3 regions of the Crystallibacter crystallopoietes genome follow, and region 1 is predicted to be linked to each of the others. Evidence: riboswitches for the same ligand, from Rfam matches in the RefSeq annotation. Region 1 holds a riboswitch; each other region holds the start of a gene.
The links. A riboswitch is a leader RNA that binds a small molecule or an ion and turns the genes downstream of it on or off. The one in region 1 is predicted to bind S-adenosylmethionine.

Region 2: another riboswitch for S-adenosylmethionine. It lies ahead of AC20117_RS08420 (LLM class flavin-dependent oxidoreductase); the one in region 1 lies ahead of AC20117_RS03920 (OsmC family protein).
Region 3: another riboswitch for S-adenosylmethionine. It lies ahead of AC20117_RS11125 (hypothetical protein); the one in region 1 lies ahead of AC20117_RS03920 (OsmC family protein).

What each region holds. Positions count from the first base shown of each region.
Region 1 is NZ_CP018863.1:803,229-810,849, reverse strand. It holds gene AC20117_RS03950 (protoglobin domain-containing protein) at 1-84, opposite strand, end outside; gene AC20117_RS03945 (hypothetical protein) at 255-569, opposite strand; gene AC20117_RS03940 (DUF3040 domain-containing protein) at 615-923, opposite strand; gene AC20117_RS03935 (DNA alkylation repair protein) at 1,372-2,469, shown strand; gene AC20117_RS03925 (FMN-binding glutamate synthase family protein) at 3,000-4,721, shown strand; SAM riboswitch class IV at 4,792-4,907, shown strand; gene AC20117_RS03920 (OsmC family protein) at 4,944-5,483, shown strand; gene AC20117_RS03915 (DUF1918 domain-containing protein) at 5,543-5,728, shown strand; gene AC20117_RS03910 (APC family permease) at 6,061-7,407, shown strand; gene AC20117_RS24095 (hypothetical protein) at 7,539-7,621, opposite strand, start outside.
Region 2 is NZ_CP018863.1:1,765,676-1,773,296, forward strand. It holds gene AC20117_RS08405 (MFS transporter) at 1-655, shown strand, start outside; gene AC20117_RS08410 (LLM class flavin-dependent oxidoreductase) at 769-2,154, shown strand; gene AC20117_RS08415 (acyl-CoA dehydrogenase family protein) at 2,151-3,380, shown strand; SAM riboswitch class I at 3,492-3,581, shown strand; gene AC20117_RS08420 (LLM class flavin-dependent oxidoreductase) at 3,671-5,077, shown strand; gene AC20117_RS08425 (DUF1206 domain-containing protein) at 5,179-6,018, opposite strand; gene AC20117_RS08430 (MmcQ/YjbR family DNA-binding protein) at 6,200-6,592, shown strand; gene AC20117_RS08435 (hypothetical protein) at 6,589-7,137, shown strand; gene AC20117_RS08440 (DUF1990 domain-containing protein) at 7,134-7,621, shown strand, end outside.
Region 3 is NZ_CP018863.1:2,378,608-2,386,228, reverse strand. It holds gene AC20117_RS11140 (MFS transporter) at 1-755, shown strand, start outside; gene AC20117_RS11135 (LysR substrate-binding domain-containing protein) at 886-1,806, opposite strand; gene AC20117_RS11130 (PIN domain-containing protein) at 1,859-2,320, opposite strand; gene AC20117_RS23290 (hypothetical protein) at 2,317-2,481, opposite strand; SAM riboswitch class IV at 2,510-2,632, opposite strand; SAM riboswitch class IV at 2,797-2,964, shown strand; gene AC20117_RS11125 (hypothetical protein) at 2,975-3,301, shown strand; gene AC20117_RS11120 (TM0106 family RecB-like putative nuclease) at 3,430-6,993, shown strand; gene AC20117_RS11115 (pyridoxamine 5'-phosphate oxidase family protein) at 7,066-7,488, shown strand; gene AC20117_RS11110 (CE1759 family FMN reductase) at 7,579-7,621, opposite strand, start outside.

The DNA of each region.
Region 1 (7,621 bases):
CAACTCGGTCAGGGTGACGGGCGAATGCTCGGCGGTTCCGTAGTTGTAGCCGGGTATCTCTGTGTTGGTCGACTCGGACGACATGGCCATACCTCCAACTAGTTCGCGTCCCTCATTCGTACCCCCGGGACCAGCCGGGGTCAATGGTTTGCCACCGGTGCCGAATGGAACGCAACAGCCGGATATGTGGAAGGCCCCGCGGCAGACCTCGGTGCTGCCGCGGTTCTGGGTGCTTCATTACGCGTGCCGGACCGTTATGCCGCAACCGCCGCGTGCTCAGCCGGCAGCTGCCTGCCCGGCGAGGCGATGTGGACGCTGATATCCACGTGGATGCCTTCCTTGCGGGCGAGAACGTCGGAGAGATACTCGGCAAGTCCGGATTCCGCGACCAACCGGCGGTCGCCGACGATGGATCCGTGGAGGTACGCTACGCCGCCGGTTACCTCGGCAGCTTCGAAGGACGCACCTCCCACACCGTTAGCTAATATCCAGTCAATAACGTCACGGAAGGTCTGCTCATCCCCTTGGCGGCATTCGGCTGTCAGGGTGAAATTGATCGTGTCCAACATGAGAATTCGACCTCCCTTTATCGCTGATTGTTGACGGGGGCTTAATTACCTGGACGGCCCGTCCGAATCCTCGTGGGGGAGCGGCTCGCGAACCTGCTTATATCCCCCGATAACTATTAGCAGGAAGCCGATAATCCCGATGAGAGGTAATTGCGTGGCGACGCCGAACAGGAGTACCAGCACTCCGGTCAACAGCACGAACAGCCCCGGCCAGCTCGGAACTGGCGCCGACTGCCCCGCCTCCCCGGCCCGAAGCTTCCGCGCAAATGCAGGATCTTCCGTATCGATCCGCCTCTCCAGCTCCTCCAGCTGCATTCGTTCGTTGTAGGACAAAGACATCTCCTTGCCGGACATCAAGCAAACTCCTTTCAGCGATTCAAGTCCTGGACACATCGGCCTCTGGGACTCTGGCATGTCGGAGGCAGATGCCTGCCGACATCCGAGCCAGAAGCGAGGCTGCGAACGGCGTCCGGAACAGTTTCCCCTTGTTCTTGTTATTCACTATTCCTGTGAATATGAATTTATTTCGGATAAATCAACCAGTAGGCATTTAGTGCCCTTTGAAGTCTCTTTATCATATTCTCGAGCCTCTATAACAATGGTATCCAAAAGGATAAATAAAGCAAAAAAGAATTGGTGATAATGGCAACACTTGAAAATGAATAGAAAGCGGCGGAGAAAGAGCTGATTGTCTTATCGTGCTGTCCTGTCGTCGGGCTACTATCAGCACTGAAGTCCTGCGCACCATAAGATGCCGAAGAGGGGATATTCGCTAGAGCCGTTCGGATACAGGGATGATCACATGGGTGCAATGAACGACCTTCTGGGCCCGGAGGCTGTGGAGGGACTGAGGGTAGCGCTCGGTCAGGGCTCACTCCGGTCGGGCTGGAGCGCGCTCGGCGCTGCCGAGGCGAAGCTGGAGCCGCTCTCGCTCCGCGCACGCTGCGACCTGCTGGCGGCTGCGCTGCTGTCCGATCTGGACGTCGGCTACGGTCAGGCAGCCGACGTTATCCGGACTGCGCTGAACGATGAGTCCTTCACCGGCTGGATGATTTGGCCTGTTTCGGAGGCTGCCGTCACGCTCGCGTTGCAGGACGGGACCACACGTGCATTCGACGACGCACTGACCTTGCTCTTCGAGCTGACTCCCCGGCTTACAGGGGAGTTCGCGATCCGCCGCCTGCTCCTGCAGGACCTCGACCGGGCGCTGGCACAGATGCAGGACTGGACGCGGCATCCGGACGAACAGGTCCGGCGGTTGGCCAGCGAAGGGCCGCGGCCGTACCTGCCATGGGCGGTCCGCGTGCCGGACATCATCGCCCGCCCGGAAGCGACACTGCCGCTGCTCGATGCCCTGCACACCGACTCCAGCCAACTCGTCCGCCGGTCCGTGGCCAACCACCTCAACGACATCGCCCGCCACGACCCGGAAACCGTGGTCGCCCTGGCAGGGAAATGGCTGGGGGAGCCCGGCGACGGGACTCCGTGGGTGGTGCGGCACGGGCTGCGGACCCTGGTCAAGAAGGCACACCCCGGTGCGCTCGCGTTGCTGGGCTTCACTCCGAATGCGGTGAGCGTCTCGGTGCCGGAGCTGGACCAGGCCCAGGTGCAGTTGCCCGGCGAGATCGCGTTCACGGTTGCGGTCAGGAACGACTCGCTGCACCCGGCGCGTCTGGCCGTCGACTACATGGTCCACTACGTCAAGGCCAACGGAACGCTGGCACCGAAGGTCTTCAAACTCGCCGTCGCGGAGCTGGAACCGGGCGAGACACGCCGGTTCGGCAAGGCCCATGCACTCCGGCCGATGACCACCCGCGTGCACTACGCCGGCCGCCACCTACTCCAAGTGCAGGTGAACGGCCAACTATCAGCGGCGGCGGAGTTCGACGTCGTTATTTAGCGGCAGGGGAGCAATGGCAGGAATTCGACGATAACTGGCAGTTTTCCGGCCATGGAATCCGGTAGGCGCGGCGTTGACGCTAAGACCCATCGGAATCCGTGAAGAAAGCAGGACCAGCCATGAGCCTCCAGCCTCCGGAATACTGGCTGAAGATCCACAACATTGAACTGCAGCAGCTGATGGCGCAGGCAGAGCGGACCCGCCAGCGCTCGCGGTACCAAGGGAATGGGACTGCCCTGCGGTCGCCGAAGAACAGGGCCAAGTCCGTGGCTCCAGTCAAGAGCGAAGTCGTAGCCCCAGCGGTAACAGCCTACGCAAGCGATAATCGTGCGCGGGCCTGGTTCCACAGCTTGATGCCACGGCTGAGGCGGGGAGCGCTATCGGCACCCGCACCGGCTGGGCGGCAGCCAGCCGACTGCTGCGCCTGACGGTCAAGGTTGAGCGCTGTGCCTGAGCCGTGCCTACGCCCGGAACCGGACGAATCCGCCTGATCCGTCCGGTTCCTTCGGCGTCGGTCGTAGACTCGGGCCATGGCACGCTTTTTGGTTTTTGTTGTTCTTGCGGTGCTGGGCTTTATTACCATCGTGGCCGCGTCGTTCGGCTCCGTTGGCTGGTGGGTGCTGGCCGCCGTCGTTGTTGCGCTCTTGGTGATCGGGATCTGGGACGTGGTCCAGACCCGGCACTCGATCCTGCGGAACTACCCCATCCTGGGGCATATGCGGTACGTGCTGGAATCCATCCGGCCGGAAATCCAGCAGTACTTTGTCGAGCGGAACGTGGACGGAAAGCCGTTCAACCGCGATGTGCGGTCGCTGGTGTATGCGCGTGCCAAGGGCGAGAACAGCCACAAGGCCTTCGGCACGGAGCGCGAAGTGAACCAGATCGGCTACGAATACCTGATCCATTCCACCGCTCCGGTGGCGCCACCCAAGCAGCATCCCCGGATACCCTTGGGCGGGCCTGATTGCAGGCAGCCCTACGATATTTCGCTGTTCAACGTCTCTTCCATGAGCTTCGGCTCGCTGTCGAAGAATGCCGTGCTCGCGATGAACAAGGGTGCGGCGCTCGGCGGTTTTGTGCAGGAAACCGGTGAAGGCGGCCTGACGAAGTACCACCTCGAATACGGTGCCGACCTGATCTGGGAGATAGGTTCAGGCTACTTCGGCGCGCGGGACAAAGACGGACACTTCAGCCCAGAAGCCTTCATCCCGAAGGCGGCGCGTCCCGAGGTCAAGGGCATCAGCATCAAACTTTCGCAGGGGGCCAAGCCCGGTCTGGGCGGTGTCCTGCCGGGTTCTAAAGTCACCCCGGAGATCGCCGAAGCCCGCGGCGTGGAGATGGGCGTCGACTGCGTGTCGCCTGCCAGCCACAGCGCCTTCGGCACGCCGCGGGAACTGATCCGCTTCGTCAAGCAGCTGCGCGAGCTTTCCGATGGAAAGCCCATCGGCTTCAAGCTGTGCGTGGGCTCGCGGGTGGACGTGCTCGCCATTTGCAAGGCGATGCTGGAGGAGAAGGTGACGCCGGATTTCATCGTCGTCGATGGTTCCGAAGGCGGCACCGGCGCGGCGCCGCTGGAGTACCAGGACAACGTGGGCACGCCGCTGACGGAGGGCCTGATGCTGGTGCACAACGCCCTGGTCGGCGTGGGGCTGCGGGAGCGCGTCCGCATTGCCGCCGCGGGGAAGGTCGCCTCCGGCTCGGACATCGTCAAGCGCCTGATCGAAGGCGCGGACTTCACCATGAGCGCGCGGACCATGATGATGGCCACCGGCTGCATCCAGGCGCAGAAATGCCATACCAACGAATGCCCGGTGGGCGTGGCCACGCAGAACCCGCGGCTGGTGCGCGCGCTCAACGTCGAGGACAAGGGCCAGCGCGTTTTCAACTACCAGAAGCTCACTGTGGACGAGAGCGTCCAGATCATGGCGTCGATGGGCTGCAAATCCCCGGACGAGGTCTCGCCGCGGATGCTTCGGCGCCGCGTGGACCATCTGACCACGCGCTCCTACGAGAACATCTACAACTGGATGGAGCCCGGCGAACTGCTCAAGGATCCTCCCCGCGGCTGGAGCGAAGACTGGAACCTGGCCAACGCTGACTACTTCCGCGAACCGCCCAAGAAGCCAGCCGAGGACGAACACAAGACGGAGCCCGTACCCGGCAGTCCGGAGTATGACCGGGCCCGGATCCCCGGCGACAAACACCAGCCCGAAGGCCAGGTTGGCCGGCCCGAAGGCGAGCTGGGCCGCTAGGAACTATAGAAGTCCTCGTGTTACAAAACGGTTGAACGTACCGTGCTGCACCATGCAGAATCGGACACAGAATCAAGAGTTCCAACCTTCGGCCCTGGCCGGTTGGACGGCAACCCTCGTAGCTGTAGCGGGGTGCCCCAGGTGAAGATTCGACGCCGGCCCAAACGGGAGGCGTAAGTATGGCGCCCTGCTCCGGCGTGCGCCGACAGGAAGGATTCAACCATGACTGAAACAGCTCTCCGCGACCTGGCCGAAGATCGTGCCACCCGTCTGGATGAGGCCGGCGCCTTCTGGACCGGCAAGATCGCTGAAGACACCGCCAACGCCAAGCTGACGTTCAAGGTGGCAGGCCAGGGAACCGGCCCGGTGGCCACCCGTGTCACCGCGGGCAAACACGAGTTTTCCGTTGACGAACCGGCGGGCCTGGCCGGCGAGGATACCGCTGCCAGCCCGGTGGAGTACGCGCTGGGCGCCCTGGCTTCATGCCAGGTAGTGGTCTACCGGCTGTACGCACACCAGCTAGGCATCCGTTTCGACGAGATCAGCATCGACGCCGAGGGCGATCTGGACGTGCAGGGCCTGTTCGGCGCCGATCGGAGTGTGCGCCCCGGCTTCAGCGCGGTGCGGTTGAGCGTGAACATCAACGGCCCCGAAACGCAGGAACGCTACGAGGAGCTGCGCCGCACGGTAGACGCGCACTGCCCGGTGCTGGATCTCTTCGCCAATCCCACTCCGGTCAGCGCCGAGGTCTTCAAGAAGTAGCTCCGGCTATTCCCCTTCGGCGCGGTCCCTCGTACCCTAGGGCCAGGAGGTAATTCACGATGAAGGCATCGCCAGGCAACAGGATCATTGTCCGCGGCCGGACCGTCGAGTCGTCCGACCGGCACGGGGAAATCGTCGAGGTCAGGGGAGATGACGGCGCTCCTCCGTACTTCGTGCGGTTCGACGACGGCCACGAATCCGTGGTCTTCCCCGGTGGGGATTTCGTAGTCCAGCACAACCCCTAGCCGCGGGCCGCACAGCCCGCACCAGCCGATAGCTGACTGAGGGCGGCAGCATGCTCATGCTGCCGCCCTCAGCACTGTCCAGCGCCGGCCGCGCTGGGCAATAAGACGCAGCCAACGCAACATGGCCGTTTCAGGGCGAAACATCGTAGTAATGTCGTGCAGTTACTCTTGCCGTGATCGGCGCCACCCTCGCGTCGCCGGCAATTTCCCATGCCTGAACGGCATCTGAACGAGAAAGGGGCATCGGCGTGGCTGTGTCACAACACGAATCCGAACCCTCACTAAAGAAAGTACTGGGGCGCTTCGACGTCCTCGCCCTGGGCTTCGGGGCCATGATCGGCTTCGGCTGGGTGGTCCTGACCGGAGGCTGGCTGGAGTCCGCCGGAACCATGGGCTCGGTGACGGCCATGCTTGCGGGCGGCATCATCATGGCCGTGGTCGGGCTGACCTATGCCGAGCTGTGCGCGGCGATGCCCAAGGCCGGCGGCGAGCACAACTACATCATGCGCGCGATGGGCCCGCGCCCGTCCTTCATCGGTTCCTGGGCCATCATCGGCGGCTACGTGACCATCGTGGCCTTCGAAGCGGTGGCGCTCCCGCGGACCGTCCAATATATCTTTCCCAACCTCAGCCAGGTCAAGCTCTGGAACGTCGCCGGTTTCGACGTCCACCTGACGTGGGCGCTGGTAGGTGCCGTTGCCGCCGTCGTTATTACCTGGATCAACATCCGCGGTGTGAAGGAAGCCGGCATTGTGCAGACCTTCGTGGTGCTGTTCCTGCTGGCCATCGGCCTGGTCATGATCGCCGGCGCCTTCACCGGCGGCGAGATCTCCAACATGGAACCGTTCTTCAACGGCGGTATGACCGGTTTCTTCGCGGTGCTCGTGGTGGTGCCGTTCCTCTTCATCGGGTTCGACGTGATTCCGCAGTCCGCGGAGGAAGTGAACATTCCGGCCCGCCAGATCGGCCGGCTCGTGGTGGTCTCGGTCATCCTGGCCACCATTTGGTATGTCATGGTGGTGCTGACCACGTCGTCGGCCATGCCGGCCAGCGAGCTGGCCGGGACGGACATCGCGACGGCGGACGCCGTGGGCGCGATGTTCGGCTCGGACATGATGGCCAAGGTGCTGATCGCCGGCGGTATCGCGGGCATCCTCACCTCGTGGAACTCGCTGCTGCTGGGCGCGTCCCGGCTGATGTTCTCGCTGGCGCGCTCCGGGATGCTGCCGGCCTGGTTCGGCAAGCTGCACCCCAAGTACGGCACCCCTCATAATGCCCTGCTGTTCATCGGCGCGCTGAGCTTCCTGGCGCCGTTCTTCGGTGTGGAGATGCTGGTCTGGTTGGTAGACTCCGGTGCGCCGAGCATCGTGCTGGCCTACACCATGGTGGCGATTTCCTTCCTGATCCTGCGCCGCCGCGAACCGCAGATGGACCGGCCGCTACGGATCGGCGGCAAGGGCAAGGGCGGCATCGCGATCGGCATCGCCGCGGCCGTGCTGGGTGTGGCCTTGTTCAGCCTGTACATGCCGGGGATGCCGGCTCAGCTGGGCATAGAGCCGTGGATCCTCTTCGGCCTGTGGTGGGTCATCGGGCTGGTCTACTTCTTCCGGGTGCCCGCCGGTATCAAGGCCGGACCGCTGGCGGAAGAGCACGTGTTGGAGCGGGTCCGCTCGCGCTGATGAAGCACGCTTACTCGCGCTGAGGCAGCATATGCTGCACTGACAGCAAGACAACGACGGCGGTGGCCGCCTTTCGTCCCCGTGCCGGCAAGGTGCCGGGTCGGGGACGAAAGGCGGCACCGCCGTCCTAATCAGTAGCGGTACGGGTTGTCTTCGGCGGCGCCGTGGCGGGCGTGTTCGAAGCCTTCCTGCCAGGCGTCCCGGACCGCGTGGG
Region 2 (7,621 bases), 960 kb from region 1:
CCCGGTGCTGGAAAGCATCAAGACCCACCCGCGGCAGGTTGCGCTCACTACCGGCCTCCGCATTGCGCAGAACGCCTTCTACTACGTCTACACCGTCTTTATCCTGACGTACCTGACCCAAGTCTCCGGTACGGACCGCAACACCGGCCTGGCCGCCGTGCTGATCGCGTCCGCGCTGGGCCTGGTCACCGTCCCGCTGTGGGGCTGGCTGTCAGATGTCATCGGCCGGCGCAGGGTCTACCTCTTCGGGGCAATCAGCAGCGCCGTGGCCGTCATCCCGTTCTTCTGGCTGCTCGACAGCGGGGTGTTCTTCCTGATCGTCCTCGGCGTGGTGTTCGGCCTGAACGTCGGACATGACGCCATGTACGGTCCGCAGGCTGCGTTCTTCTCCGAGCTGTTCAGCACCCGGGTCCGGTTCAGCGGGGTCTCCCTCGGCTACCAGCTCGGCTCGGTACTCGGCGGCGGCCTGGCACCCTTGGTGGCTACGGCCCTGCTGGCGGCCGGCGGCGGGAATCCGGTCTGGGTCATCGTGTACTTCCTCGGCGTCTCGGCCATCACGATCATCGCCACGCTCAAGGCTCCCGAGACCAAGGACCGTCCGTTGTCCGGAAACGCGCAGGCAGATGCGCAGCCGGAGCTCGTCTCCGCGCCTTGACCCGAGCCGGCGACCCGGCAACCGCATGGCTTCAAAGAAAGGGACCCGTTTTGGCCACCGAGAGTACGCGCTACCCGCAGGGGCGTCCCCGTCTGCTGCTGAGCGCCTTCGTCATGAACACCAACAGCCACATCATGGGCGGACAGTGGCGCCATCCGCAGGCGCAGCAGCACCGCTTCAATGACCTGCAGCTATGGACAGACCTGGCCCGGCAGCTTGAAGAAGCGAAGTTCGACGCCCTCTTCTTCGCCGACGTCGTTGGCCTTTATGGGGACGACGACGGCGGATGGGCCTCGCACATCCGCCGCGGCCTGCAGGTGCCGGCCAACGATCCGCTCATCCTGCTGGGCGCCCTGGCCGGGGCGACCCGGGAGATCGGGCTGGCGGCGACCTCATCGGTGATCCAGAGCCATCCGTTCCAGTTCGCGCGGCAAATGTCCACCCTGGACCACATCTCCAACGGGCGCGCGGCCTGGAACATCGTGACGAGCGCCTTGGAGAACGCGCACCGCAACTTCGGCGGCGGCGGTTTGGCCGCGCACGAAGACCGGTACGCCTGGGCCGAAGAGTACGTCTCCGCGGTCTACAAACTGTGGGAAGGCTCCTGGGACGACGGCGCGCTGGTCCAGGACAAGGCGGCCGGAGTCCACGCGGATCCGGAGAAGGTCCACAAGATTTACCACCGCGGCGAACGGTATTCGATCGATGGTCCGCACCTGTCTTCGCCGTCGCCCCAGCGGACCCCGGTGCTGTTCCAGGCCGGGAGCTCGGGCCGCGGCCAGCAGTTCTGCGCCGCGAACGCCGAGGCGACCTTCATGCTAGCGGCGCATCCCGACGCCGCCGCCACATACACCGCCGCCGTGCGCAGCCAGACGGTTGCTGCCGGGCGCAGGGCCGAGGACCTGAAGTTCTTCCAGGGGCTGCACTTCATCGTCGGCGGCACGGAGTCGGAGGCGGACCGCAAAGAGGCCGAATTGGACGAATACCTGGACTCCGGAGCGATGATCGCCCACATCGCCGGCGGCCTCGGTGTAGATCTGGGCGGACTGGATCCGGATACGCCGCTGGGCGATTTCCAGACGGAAGGCACGCAGGGACACCTGGAGAGCCTGCGCAAATCTGTTCCCGGAGGCAACCCGACCTTGCGTGATGTCGCGAACTTCCGCGGGCGGGCCCACCGGGTCAAGGGAACCCCGGAACAGATCGCCGACCGGCTGGAGCAGTGGCAGGACGCCGGCGTGGATGGCATCAACATCATCAACCAGATCCTGCCCGGTTCCTACACGGACTTCATTGACGGAGTGCTGCCGGAACTACGCAGCAGGGGACTGGCGCAGACGGAGTACGCGCCGGGAAGCTTCCGGGAAAAGCTGTTCGGCCGCGGCGAGGGCTACAACGGACCGCAGCTCAACGAACGGCACCCGGCACGCCAGTACCGCGGCGCCTTCGACGAATTCTCAGCGGCAGCACAGAACAAGGTTTTGGAAGGAAGACGATGACGGAGACTATCGCGAACGAGCGCACCGAGACCGCGGAAGCAACCTATGAGCGGTTGGCCGGCCGCTTCCGGCCGGTCTTCGAGCGGATTGCGCAGGGAGCGCTGGACCGGGAGCTGAACAGGATCCTGCCGTTCGAACAAGTTGCGTGGCTGAACGCCGCCGGCTTCGGGAAACTGCGGGTGCCGGTGGAACATGGCGGCGACGGCGTCTCCTTCGAGCACTTCTTCCGCCTCCTGATCGAACTTGCGGCGGCGGACTCCAGCGTCGCCCACCTGTACCGCTCGCACTTCGCCTTCGTCGAGACGGTTGGTCTGGAAGGCGAGGCGTTTGCCCGCCGCTGGTATCCGCGCATTGTGGCCGGCGAGATCTTCGGCAACGCGGCCACGGAGAAGGCCGGAAACGCGCTGGGCACCACGAACACCAAGCTGGTCAGGGACGGCGGGAGGTGGCTGCTCAACGGTGAAAAGTACTACACCACCGGCAGCATCTTCGCGGAGTGGATCGCGGTCATGGCCAGTACCGACGGTATCGAGGGCCGGCAGTACGCCGTCGTCAATACCAAGCAGGCGGGTGTGGAGATCGTTGACGACTGGGACGGCTTCGGCCAGCAGCTGACCGGAACGGGGACAACCTACTTCCGCGATGCCGCGGTGGAGCCGGCCGACGTTATCGAACGCAAGCCGTCGAGCACGCACGAACCGGCATTCTTCCAGTTGGTGCTGCTCGCCGTACTGGCCGGAATTGGCAACGCGGCGCTCGCGGACGCGAAGATCCTGGTGCGGAACCGCAAGCGGACCTTTAACACCGGAACCGGCGAACTGTTCCGCAATGACCCGCTGATCCTTCAACTCGTCGGCCAGCTGTCGGCCAAGGTATTCGCTGCGGAATCGGTGGTTCTGACCGCGGCACGGGAACTGGATGCCGCGGCAGACAAGTCCCTCCCGCTCGACGACGTTCAGCGTTACGTCCGCGGGGAAGCCGCTGTGGAAAAGGCGCAGATTGTTGTTCCGGAGCTGGTTCTTGAGGCCACCGGGCAGCTGTTTGACGTCACAGGAGCAAGCGCGACGTCCAAGGGCAAGGCGCTGGACCGCCATTGGCGCAACGCCCGGACCGTCGCGACGCACAATCCCACCGTCTTCAAGGCGCGGACCATTGGCGACTATGAGGTCAACGGCACCACGCCCGAGGGGCTGCACAGCATCGGTGACGCGCCGTCCAAGTCCTGAACGGGGGCTCCGACGGCAGTCGCGGTCGGCGGGCGCGAAAGCCGCCGGGGGATTACCCGGTATGACGTAGGGATTTCGCGCCCGCCGCCGGACTGCGGTGGAATGGAGCTGTAACCATCCAGAGCGGCTGAGAGACCTGGCTCGTTGACGCCGCAGCAACCCCCTCTTTGAGGAAGGTGCTACCGCCAGGACCGATGGAGATCCAAAATTCTTTCGGTAGCCGCCGCGGTTTTCCGCTTCGACCGCAGCTACCGGTGTAGGGGCTCTTCACGGTCATGAAGGAGTCTGAAATGACATTGGTACCCGCCGCCAGGCAAATCCGCTTCAACGCATTCGACATGAACTGCGTTGGACACCAGTCACCCGGTCTGTGGCGCCATCCCCAGGACAAGTCCGCCGACTACAAGACGATCGGCTACTGGACGCATTTGGCGAAGGTGCTGGAAGAGGGCCTCTTCGACGGCCTCTTCATCGCCGACGTGCTGGGCACTTACGACGTGTTCGGCGGCTCCAACGAAGTCACGCTCCGTGCGGGTACCCAGGTCCCGGTCAATGATCCGTTCATGCTGGTTTCGGCCATGGCCGCGGTGACCGAGAACCTCGGCTTCGGCCTCACCGCCGGCACCGCCTACGAGCATCCGTATCCCTTCGCCCGCCGGTTGGCCACGCTGGACCACCTGACGAACGGCCGCGTTGGCTGGAACGTGGTCACCGGCTATCTGCCGTCCGCGGCGCGCAACATGGGCCAGACGGACCAGATGGAGCACGACGAGCGGTACGCCCACGCCGACGAGTACCTTGAAGTGGTATACAAGCTGCTCGAAGGTTCCTGGGAAGAAGACGCCGTGGTCAAGGACCGGGAAGCCGGTATCTTTGTGGATCCGGCCAAGGTGCACGAGATCGGCCACGAGGGCAAGTACTTCAAGGTCCCCGGCATCGCCATCACCGAGCCGAGTCCGCAGCGCACTCCAGTTATCTTCCAGGCCGGCGCCTCCAAGCGCGGGACCGAGTTCGCCGCAGAGAACGCCGAAGCTGTCTTCGTTACGTGCCCGACCAAGGAAATGCTGGCCGCCTCGGTCAAGAAGATCCGCGATGCGGTGGAGGCCGCCGGCCGCGGCCGCTACGACGTGCGCATCTACGCCATGCAGACCGTGGTCACCGGTCCGGACAGCGCCACCGCGCAGGCCAAGTTCGAGGACTACAAGTCCTACGCCGACGTCAACGGTGCGCTGGCCCTGATTTCGGGCTGGATGGGTGTGGACCTGTCCAGCTACGGCCCGGACGATGTGATCGGCGAGAACGTGAAGTCCAACGCCATCCAGTCCTCGGTGGAGACGTTCCAGAAGGCCTCCGGCGAAGACGGCAAGCCGTGGACCATCCGTCAGCTGGCCGAATGGGTCGGTGTCGGCGGTTTTGGGCCTATCACCGTTGGTTCCGGCGAAGAAGTTGCCAAGAAGCTCATAGACTGGGTGGACGAGACCGACGTGGACGGCTTTAACCTGGCCTATGCCATCACCCCGGGCACCTTTGAGGACATCGTTGAATTCGTCGTTCCGGAACTGCAGAAGCGCGGTGCCTACCCGACCAAGTACGCCGAAGGCACCCTGCGCAACAAGCTGTTTGGCAAGGGCGACCGGCTGCCTGAGCAGCACCGGGGTGCCGGCTACCGCCTCGGCGCAGCCGTTTCCGCGTCCTGACCCAGCCGGGAAGGCTTTCCTGACCCAGCCGGGAAGGCTTTCCTGACTCAGGCCGGGGCGGCGTCAGGAGGCCCGGCCACACGTAGGCCGTGCCGTGCCCGCTACATTTTGCCGTAGCGGGCACGCGCGCCCAGGTACAGTCCGTAGCAAATGAGGCCGAGGGCCACCACAATCAGCGCGGCGTCGCCGAAGGGCTGTTCCTTTAGGGCCTTCAGTGCGCCGTCGAGGCCCTTGGCTTCCTCGGGATCCTGCTGGAACGCTGCAACCGAGAACAGGATGCCGAGCACCAGCAGTGCCGCACCCTTGCCCACGTAGCCGAAAGAGCCGGCCCAGCTGATGCCGATCCTCGCGCCGCCCGGTGGCAGGGACTCCAGATCCTTCAGGAACTTCTGCGTAATGCCCTTGTAGATGTAGAAGACTCCGGCGATGGCGATGCCTGCGCCAATCAGGAACAGCACCAGCGTTCCGCCGGGAAAAGCCATCAATTGCGCGCTGGCGTCCTGTGAGGATTGACTGCTGTCGCTCTTGCCGCCAAGGGCATAGATGCCGAACGTGAAACCGATGGCCGCGAAGACGATAGCCAGACCGGCTGCCTTGATCCGTTTGCCCCACTTCTTTTTGGTTTCCAACCCGCGGTAGCCGAATGCGGCGTCGGCTAGTTGCCACAGTGCCAAGGCGGCGCAGGCGATGAGCCCGGCCCACAGCAGGAAGACCCCTCCAGGTGTGCTGGCCAGCTGGGAGATCGCCCCGGCCTGGTCTGCTTCCCCCGATGCCCCGAGGCTCAGCCGCAAGGCAATATAGCCAATCAGCAGATGCATCAACCCATTGGCGGCCCAGCCAAAGCGCGCCACCACTTCCAACGTTTTCGATTCCGAGGCTTGCTCGGCGCCGTCTTTCGCCCTTTTCGCCTGGTGCTTCGCCTTCTCCACTTCGCCGCTCATGCGCCGCACCTCCGCCTGCCTCATATCGCCAAAGGGAACGCGCCCCCACAGGGGAGCGCCGCCGTCGTACTCCTGGAACCATCCTCCCACCAAAGACTTGGACGGGACTTGGAAAGCCGGACTTCTCCACAGACGGACCGTCGACCTTCCTGACCCCGGCCGCCGGCGGTAGGCTCGATGGGTGGACGGATCAACGTTGCGCGGCATGTGCCTGGACCTGCCGGGCGCTTTCGAGGACTTTCCCTTCGGGCCTGACTTTTCGGTGTTCAAGGTGCGCGCCCGCAGCGGCACCGCGAAGATGTTCGCGCTCTCGGACCTGGGCGCGGATCCGCTGAGCATCAGCCTCAAGTGCGAGCCGGCGCTGGCCGAGCAGCTGCGCGCCGCCCATCCGGAGATCACCGGCGCGTACCACATGAACAAAACACACTGGAACGGCGTCCGCTGCGACGGCGAGCTTCCGGACGACATGATCCGCGACATGGTCGAGGACTCCTATGATCTGGTGGTGGCCGGCATGACCCGCCGCGACCGCGAATCCCTGGGCTGGACCAGGCTCGCGCGGGAGGAAGCGTGATTTCCCAGGACCTGCTCGATGAACTGTGGGATTTCTCAGATCCTAAGGGGTCGGAACAGCGGCTGCGGGCGGCGGACACCAACAGATTTGCGCTGCGTACCGACCGCAATGAGCTCGCCACCCAGATCGCCCGGGCGCTTGGGATGCAGTCCCGGTTCGTGGAAGCGCTAAACCTGCTGGAGCGGATTGACGACGGCGAACCGGTGGTCCTGGCCCGGATCCTGCTGGAGCGCGGAAGGGTCCTGAACGCGAGCGGGCATCGGGCGGAGGCTGTGGGCCTGTTCGAGGATGCAGCGCACTTGGCCGCCGAGATCGGGCAGAACTTCATCGCCGTGGATGCCATGCGGATGGTGGGGCAGGCGGACCCCTCGCTCGCCGAGGAATGGGCGGAAAGCGGGCTGGCAGTGATCGCGCGCAGCCAGGATCCGCGGCTGGAACGCTGGGCGAGGGACTTCCACACGGACCTGGGCGATGCAATGTACGACGGCGGTGCTGGCCAGGGTGCGTCCGGCCAGTCCCAGCAGAGTATGGACAGCGGACAATGACGATGAAGGGCGACAGTTTCGACGTGGATGCAGAGCTGACCTACCTGGAGCACGGCTGGACTCAGAGCAGCCGCGAACCAGGGGGCTACCGGATTGCCCGGCATCGTGTGGTCGTGGGTGCGGGACAGGACGCGTTCAGCCGGCTGACCGAGGGCATTCTGGGGTGGGAGCTGCACCGGCTGGCCGGGCTCAGCGTCAGGGCCCAGGCTCCCCGGGCAGCGGAGGGCGTGCATGTTGTACCTGGCTTCGGCTTCGGGAGATTGCGGCTGGCGGCGCCGTGCAGGGTTGTGTGGGTCGAGGAAGGCACCACACGTGCCGGGTTCGGCTATGGCACATTGCCCGGCCATCCGGAAACGGGAGAAGAGAGTTTCGTGGCGGTGCTCGAGCCGGATGGCCAGGTGTATTTCGAGTTGTTCGCCTTCAGCCGGCACTCCAACTGGTTCTACAAGCTCGGCGGATCGGTTGCCTCGGCCTGCCAGCGACT
Region 3 (7,621 bases), 1.6 Mb from region 1:
CGTTCATGAGCTGGGGCTGGCGGATTCCGTTCCTGCTGAGCCTCGTGCTGATCGCCGTGGGCCTGGTCATCCGGCTCAAGGTTGCCGAGACACCGCTGTTCCTGGAACTCGAAGCCACCGCGGAAAAGAAGAAGATCCCGTTCGTCGAGGTCGTCACCAAGTACCCGAAGAACCTGGTGCTGGGCGTACTGGCCGGCATGAGCTCCTACACCGTGCAGGGCCTGATGACGGTGTGGGCCGTCTCCTACATCATCGAAGCGGGCGTGGACACCACCTCGGTCCTCAACATCAAGGCCGTCGGCGCCACCCTGACCATCGTGGCCATCTGGTTCGCGGCCCGCCTGAGCGATAAGTACGGCCGCAAGCCGGTCATGCTGGCCGGCATGATCGCCGGCGCCGTCCTGGCCTACCCCATCCTGTGGCTGCTGCAGACCGACACGCTGTGGGGCTTCGCCATCGGCCTGTTCCTGGCCAACGGCATCATCCAGGGCGTCATCTTCGGCCCGTTCGGTGCCTTCGTGGCCGAGCTCTTCCCCACCCGGATGCGCTACACGGGCGCCTCGCTGACCTACCAGTCTTCCTCGACCCTCGGCGCGGGCTTCACGCCGATGATCGTCTCCGGTCTGGTCATCGTCGCCGGCGGGGAGCTGTGGCTGGTCGGCCTGGTCTGGCTCCTGTCCTTCGTTGTGGCGGCCGTCTGTGTGCTGGCCACCAAGGAAGGCAAGAACATGGACCTGAGCAGTGAAATGAAATAAAAGTACGACGACGGCGGTGCCGGTTCCTGCGGGAGCCGGCACCGCTTGGTTAAGCGGCGTTTCGGTTAGCGGCGTTTCGGCTCAGCCGCTTCCGGTTCAGCCGCCCGGTCAGCCCGGCCTCCTCCCTGCTCTACCGCCCCGCTGCCCCGTCGCCAGCGCCGACGCTCTGGGCGCAATAATCCATCAGCGCGGTCAAGCGCCGGCTTAACCGCTGGCGCCCCGGGTAGGCGAAACAGATGTCGCTGTGGCCAATATGCCCGTCGATGGGAACGCAGACCAGCGGCAAGCCTTCGTAGCTGACATCCAGCGGAGGCCGCTGGACCAGGACCGTATAGCCCAGTCCACGGGCCACCATCCCGCGCACAGCTTCAAAACTGGTCGACCGCCAGGCAATTTTCGGGTCGAGCCCGGCGTCGCGCAGGTTCGGCAGCTGGTTATCGCGCACCGAGGGAATGTCCAGCAGCACCATGTCGTCCGAGGCGAGCTCCGGCAGGGCGATCTTCGCGCGGCCGGCCAACCGGTGCTCCGCCCCCAGCAGGATATAGGGCCGGCCTTCCTTGATCACCCGCATTTCCGCGCCGCCGGTGACATGCCGCGTGTGGGTCAGCACGGCGTCGAGCCTGCCCTCCAGCATCTGCAGCTGCAGCTCGTCGGCCGCTCCTTCGGTGATGGTGAGCTCCAGTTTGGGATTCGGTGCCGCGAAACCCGCCGTCATCAACGGGACCCAGAAAGCCGAGAGCGTGGTGTAGCAGCCGATCGCCAGCGGCCCGGCCAGCTCGCCGTGCCGCTCCTCGATCCGGGCCTGGATCTCCTCGGCTTCGCGCAGGAGCACCTGCGCGTCCTTCAGGAAGCCCCGCCCGGCGGTGGTCAGGGTAATGCCTTTCGCCTTCCGCCGGACGATCAGCTGGGTCCCGACGGCCTTTTCCAGCTCGTTGATGGCCAGCGACATTCCCGCCTGCGACACATGGCAGGCCTGTGCGGCGCCGCTGATGGAGCCGGACTCCGCGACGGCCACGTAGTACTGGATCTGGCGCAAGGTGTACCGGAACATAAGGAAAGCCTATCCAGTTGCGCCCGCTTCCACAGTTACCCTGGCTAGCGAACTACCCGGGCTTATGGTCCGGAGCCGGGGTCTGCGCCACGGCGTACCGGCCCACTTGCCACGGATCGATGGCCGGCACGGCAAGCTTGCTGTAGCCGGCAACGTTGCGGGACACCACCGTCAGGCAGTACCGGACGGCCGTGGCCGCGATCAGCGACTCCACCGCCGGAACATCCGGGCGGCTGGACATTGGCCCCCAGACCGTCGCGACCTTCAGGTCCACCGGCAGGATGAAGCCATCAAAGCGCTTGGTCAGCTCCGCAAGCCAGCGGCCGTCGTCGTTGTTTGACGCTGTTTCCTGCTGGGCGTGCGCGGCTCGCAGTTCCCCAACGGTCAACGCGGAGATGAAGATGCGCAGGTGTCGGCGCTGCTGCAGGAAATCGACGACGGCGGCGTGCGGCTCGGCGCTACGCACCTCCGTCACCACATCCGTATCAAGCAGCAGGCCGGCTTGCTCCCTCACGAGCCCGGGTTGATCGGGCCGGCGGCAGCAGACCTGGCGGCGGCAGCGCGGCCGGTGCGCAGGAGGAAATCAACAAAATCCTCCCGGGCGGCTGCTACTTGCTCGTAGTCATTGAGGCTCATTACGCGCAGATCCTGGCGCGCAGGGGAAATACTGGTCATGAAAAACGGTGCCGGGCACCGGTCCTTTCGCGTGCTCTTGCCCGCACCATCTGCCAACGGCGAATGCAGGCCGCTTCGTCATCCGAACCACCCAGAGAGCGTGGGGTTGGTATGCGGCCAAGTCGGAGCTTAGCGACCGCAGTTCCTGAAGCTGTTGAGAGTATGCCACGGGTTTGGCACCTGCGTCACGCACTGTTGTTCATGCTGTGTAACAGGACGAGAACCAGCGACTTGGAGCGACATCTTGCCCAATCCGAATGTTTACCTGTGGGCAATCGTTTGGCTATCTGCGTCCGTGACCATATAGTAGGAGTGCTTCACGAGATGTGACGGGCAACACAGTCGGCTAGCCGGTGGTGTTGCAAAGGCTCCGACCGGTCACGCACCAACCCCATGTTCGTGGGTGGTTCGGATGACGAAGCGGCCTGCATATTCGCAGAACGACGAGGTTCTAAGGGGGACCCGTGCGGGCAAGAACTATCGAGAGAACGAAATGATGAATACATACTCAACAGCACACGACCGCAACCACACCGACCAGGCCGCGAGCCTTCCGGACGAAAGCATCTTTGACGAATGGGTGGATGTCCGGATCCACATTGAAGCCGAGCTCAGCCTGGTGCAGTTCTGCCAGCAGGGCGTACAGAAGATGTTCTACTCAGAGGACATCGACGCTGTACAAAAGGCCGCCCTGGACTCCGACGGCACCGCCCAGTGGTGCGAGAAGTACGCAAAACTGCTCATTCCCAGCACCCGCAGCGGCGCTGGCAACCGCTTCTTTTCGCTGGTGCGGATGGAAATGGACCCCGCGGACAGGTAACCGCCGCAATATCGTCATAAGTTGTCAGACCGGGCTGGTAGAAGTTAATTACGTCTATCAACATCGCGGACGCCGGAAATCAACTCAGGGATTCCGGCGCCGGCGGCACCGTCAGCCCGGGAGGCCTTGTGTTCCTGCTTGAATCCGAATCAGCCGGTGCCGAACCGGAGCTGGTCTTCACTGCCAGTGACCTGGTGGTCGCCGCCGGCTGCGAGTACCAGCTGCTGCGGAAGCTGGACGAGAAGCTGGGCCGCACGCCCAAGGCCGTCTTCGCTCCGGACGAGATGCTGGAGCGGACGGCCGTGCTCGGCGATGTCCATGAGCACCGGGTGCTGCAGGAATTCAAGGACCGGTTCGGGGTCGGCGTTGTGGAGATTGCCGAAACCACCGGCTACACCCGCCCGGAGCTCACCGCCAAGCATGCCGAATCCATTGCAGCCCTGGAGACCGGGGCGGACGTTGTGTTCCAGGCATCCTTTTTTGACGGCACCTTCCACGGCCGCTCGGATTTCCTCGTGAAGGAGAACGACGGCGGGACGTTGCGTTACGCGGTGTATGACACCAAGCTGGCCCGCCACGCCAAGGTGACCGCCCTGCTGCAGCTTGCCGCCTACGGCGACCAGCTCGCCAAAGCCGGAATCACGCCCTCCCCCACGGTCACGCTGGTGCTGGGAAACGGCGTGCACAGCAACCACAGCCTGACGGACATCCTGCCCGCCTTCAAGGAACGCCGGGCCCGGTTCCTGGCCATCACCGGCCAGCACCGCGGGCAGCCGGATGCGGTGGCCTGGAATGACGAACGCTATACGGCCTGCGGCCGCTGCGATTACTGCTCGGAGCAGGTCAAACTGCACCGGGACCTGCTGATGGTTTCGCACATGAGCACCACCCGCCGGCGGCAACTGATGGCAGACGGGATCCGCACCATCGACGATTTCGCCGCCATGCCGCTGCCAGCGGGCGAAGGTTCCGGCGGGACGTTGGCCAGGCTGCGGGACCAGGCGCGGATGCAGACCGGTGTCCAGGAGCCGGACGGATCGGTCGAGTTCACGGACAAAGACGGCGAACCCCATAAGGTCGCCTACAGGGTCTTGGAGCAGAACGCCCTGGCCGCGCTCCCCCGCCCCAGCGAGGGTGACATTTTCTTCGACTTCGAGGGGGATCCGCTCTGGCAGGATGCCGCCGGCGTCTGGGGCCTTGAGTACCTGTTCGGCGTGGTGGAGAACCCGGTCTCGCCGCGGGACAAGCCGCCGTTCCTGCCGTTCTGGGCGCACAGCCGTGCGGAGGAAGGCCGGGCCCTGGCCAGTTTCCTGGATTACGTGGCGCAGCGGCGCGAACGGTATCCGGACCTGCACATCTACCACTACGCCAACTATGAAAAGGCGGCCCTGCGCCGGCTGTCGCTGCAGCATGTCCTGGGCGAGGACGCCGTGGACGGGCTGCTGCGCGAAGGCGTGCTGGTCGACCTCTACGATACGGTGCGCAACAGCCTGCGGATCTCGGAGAACTCCTACAGCATCAAGAAGCTCGAGCCGCTGTACATGGGTAGCAACCTGCGCAGCGGAGATGTGACGGACGCCGGGGGCTCGGTGGTGGCCTATGCCCATTACTGCGAGGCACGTGATGCCGGCCGGGCCGATGAGGCGGCGAAGATCCTCGCGGGAATCAGCGACTACAACGAATACGACTGCGTCTCCACCCTCGAACTGCGCAACTGGCTGCTCAAGCTGGCGGCCGAACGGGGCATCCAGCCCGGCTCGACGGCTGATGGTGCCGCCGCAGCCGACGGCGGGAAGGCACCCGAGGTTTCGGACGAGCCGTCCCAGAACGAACAACGGCTGCTGGACCACGTGGCCGCCGCAGCGGAAAAGGCCGCCCATACGGGTAAGCCACTGTCCGATGATGACCAGGCCATCGCCATGGTTGCCGCGGCGGTCGGTTACCACCGGCGCGAGGACAAGCAGTTCTGGTGGAGCCATTTCGACCGGCTGAACGCGCCGGTGCCGGACTGGGCCGACACGAGGGACGTGTTCATCGTGCAGGACGCGGAGGTTGTTGAGGAGTGGGCCGTGCCGCCGGGGAAGCGGAATCGTGTCCGCGTTCTCCGGCTGACCGGAACACTGGCCCCCGGCTCGACCATCAAGGAAGGCACCTCGCTGTGCCGGCTCTACGACCGGCCGTTTCCGGACTTCCTGCAGGCCAAGGACACCGGCGTCGACCAGCGCAGCTACTGCTTTGAAACGCAGGTCATCGATTTGGATGCGGCCGGCGACAAGGATGTCCTGCTGGTCCAGGAGCGGCTGCCGTCCAAGGCGGATCCGTATGACCAGCTGCCGATGGCACTGTCGCCGAACCAGCCGCCGGCCACCACGTCGCTGAAGCAAGCACTGGCGGACCTTGCCGGACTCGTGAGCGGCGGGTTGCCTCAGCTTCCGCCGCATCCGGCACTCGATCTGCTCCGCAGGGTTCCGCCTCGGCTGCGCAACCTGGCGTCGCTGCCGGTCGTTGGACAGGAGCCGGACGGCTACATCGATGCGATCACCACCGCCGTCCAGGCATTGGATCGTTCCTACCTGGCGGTGCAAGGGCCGCCCGGCTCCGGCAAAACGCATATTGGCGCCCATGTCATCGGCCGCCTGGTGGCGCAGGGCTGGAAGGTTGGCGTGGTCGGACAGTCCCACGCGGTCGTGGAAAACATGATGAAGGCGGCGGTGGAGAAGGGCCGCGTCCCGCTGGAGCGTGTGGCCAAGAAGCTCAATGGGGAGAACGTCCCGTGGCGGAACCGCACGGACGCCGACGTGGAACGGTTGCTCACGGAACCGGGCGGGACGCTTGTCGGCGGCACAGCCTGGACGATGACCGGCAGCAAAGTTCCGCCAGGGTCGCTGGATTTGCTGGTTATCGACGAAGCCGGACAGTTTTCGCTGGCCAACACCCTGGCCGTCTCCCGTGCCACCCGGCGCCTGCTCCTGCTGGGAGATCCGCAGCAGTTGCCGCAGGTCACCCAGGCCACCCACCCGGAACCGGTGGATACGTCCGCGCTGGGCTGGCTGTCGGCCGGTCACGCCACACTGCCGCCCGAGCTGGGCTATTTCCTCGCGCTGACGTGGCGGATGCACCCGGCTTTGTGTGCCGCAGTCTCGCGGCTCGCCTATGAAGGCCGCCTGCATAGTGCACCGGCGGCGGACGGGCGCCGGCTGCAGGGCGTGCCAGCGGGAGTGGAATGCATCCTGCTGGAGCACCAGGGAAATTCGACCTCATCGGCCGAGGAAGCCGCTGAAGTTCTCCGGCAGGTCCATCGGCATCTCGGTCTGCAGTGGACGGACGGCGGCACGACCCGGCCGCTGGGCGCCGGTGACATCCTGGTGGTGGCGCCGTACAACGCCCAGGTCCAACTGATCCGGCACCGGCTTGAGTCAGCCGGACTGGGCGGTGTCCGGGTGGGAACCGTGGACAAGTTCCAGGGCCAGGAAGCGCCGGTGGTGATCGTGTCGACGGCAGTATCGGCACCGTCCGAAGCGCCGCGCGGAATGGAGTTCGTGCTCAACCGCAATCGGACCAATGTAGCTGTTTCCCGCGGGCAGTGGCGGGCCGTCGTCGTCCGTTCCCGGGAACTGACCAGCTATCTCCCTAGCAAGCCGGAAGGACTTGAAGAGTTGGGCGCCTTCATTGGACTGTGCCTGCCGGATTAGTCCTCATCTGGGGCTGTGATCGCGGACGATAAAACCATTCCCTCTTTCTACGCCGTGTAGAAGAATGGGTGCATGATGTTCCAACACGATGAACCGGTCCTAGAACTCACCGACGAGCAATCTTGGAAACTGCTGGAAAACACCAAACACGGCCGCATTGTCCTGACCGCCGCCGGGGAGACAGACATCTTCCCCATCAATTACCTCGCCCACGACGGCAGGCTGCTGATGCGCAGCGCACCAGGCACCAAGCTGGCTGAAGTCACGATCAACGAGAACGTCGTGTTCGAGACGGACGGAATCGCCAGCGATGAGGCATGGAGCGTAGTGATCAAAGGAACCGCACGGGTGCTGCAGTCCGGCGATGAAATCGAGGCCGCCGAAAAGCTCGGGCTGAAGTCCTGGATCCCCACGCTCAAGGATTTCTACATTGAGCTCAAGCCAGTGCAGCTCAGCGGCCGCCACTTCATTCTGGGCGACCAGCCGGAGCGCTAATGACAGGCAGGCTGCCCCGGCGCGTTTCGCCCGGGCATCCTGCCGCCGTTGTTAGCTTGCCGCACCTCGACGTCTTCGGGACAGCCGAGGTCAGCGACCGACGTTGGCCAGGATTTCCTCAAAACTCAGCGAC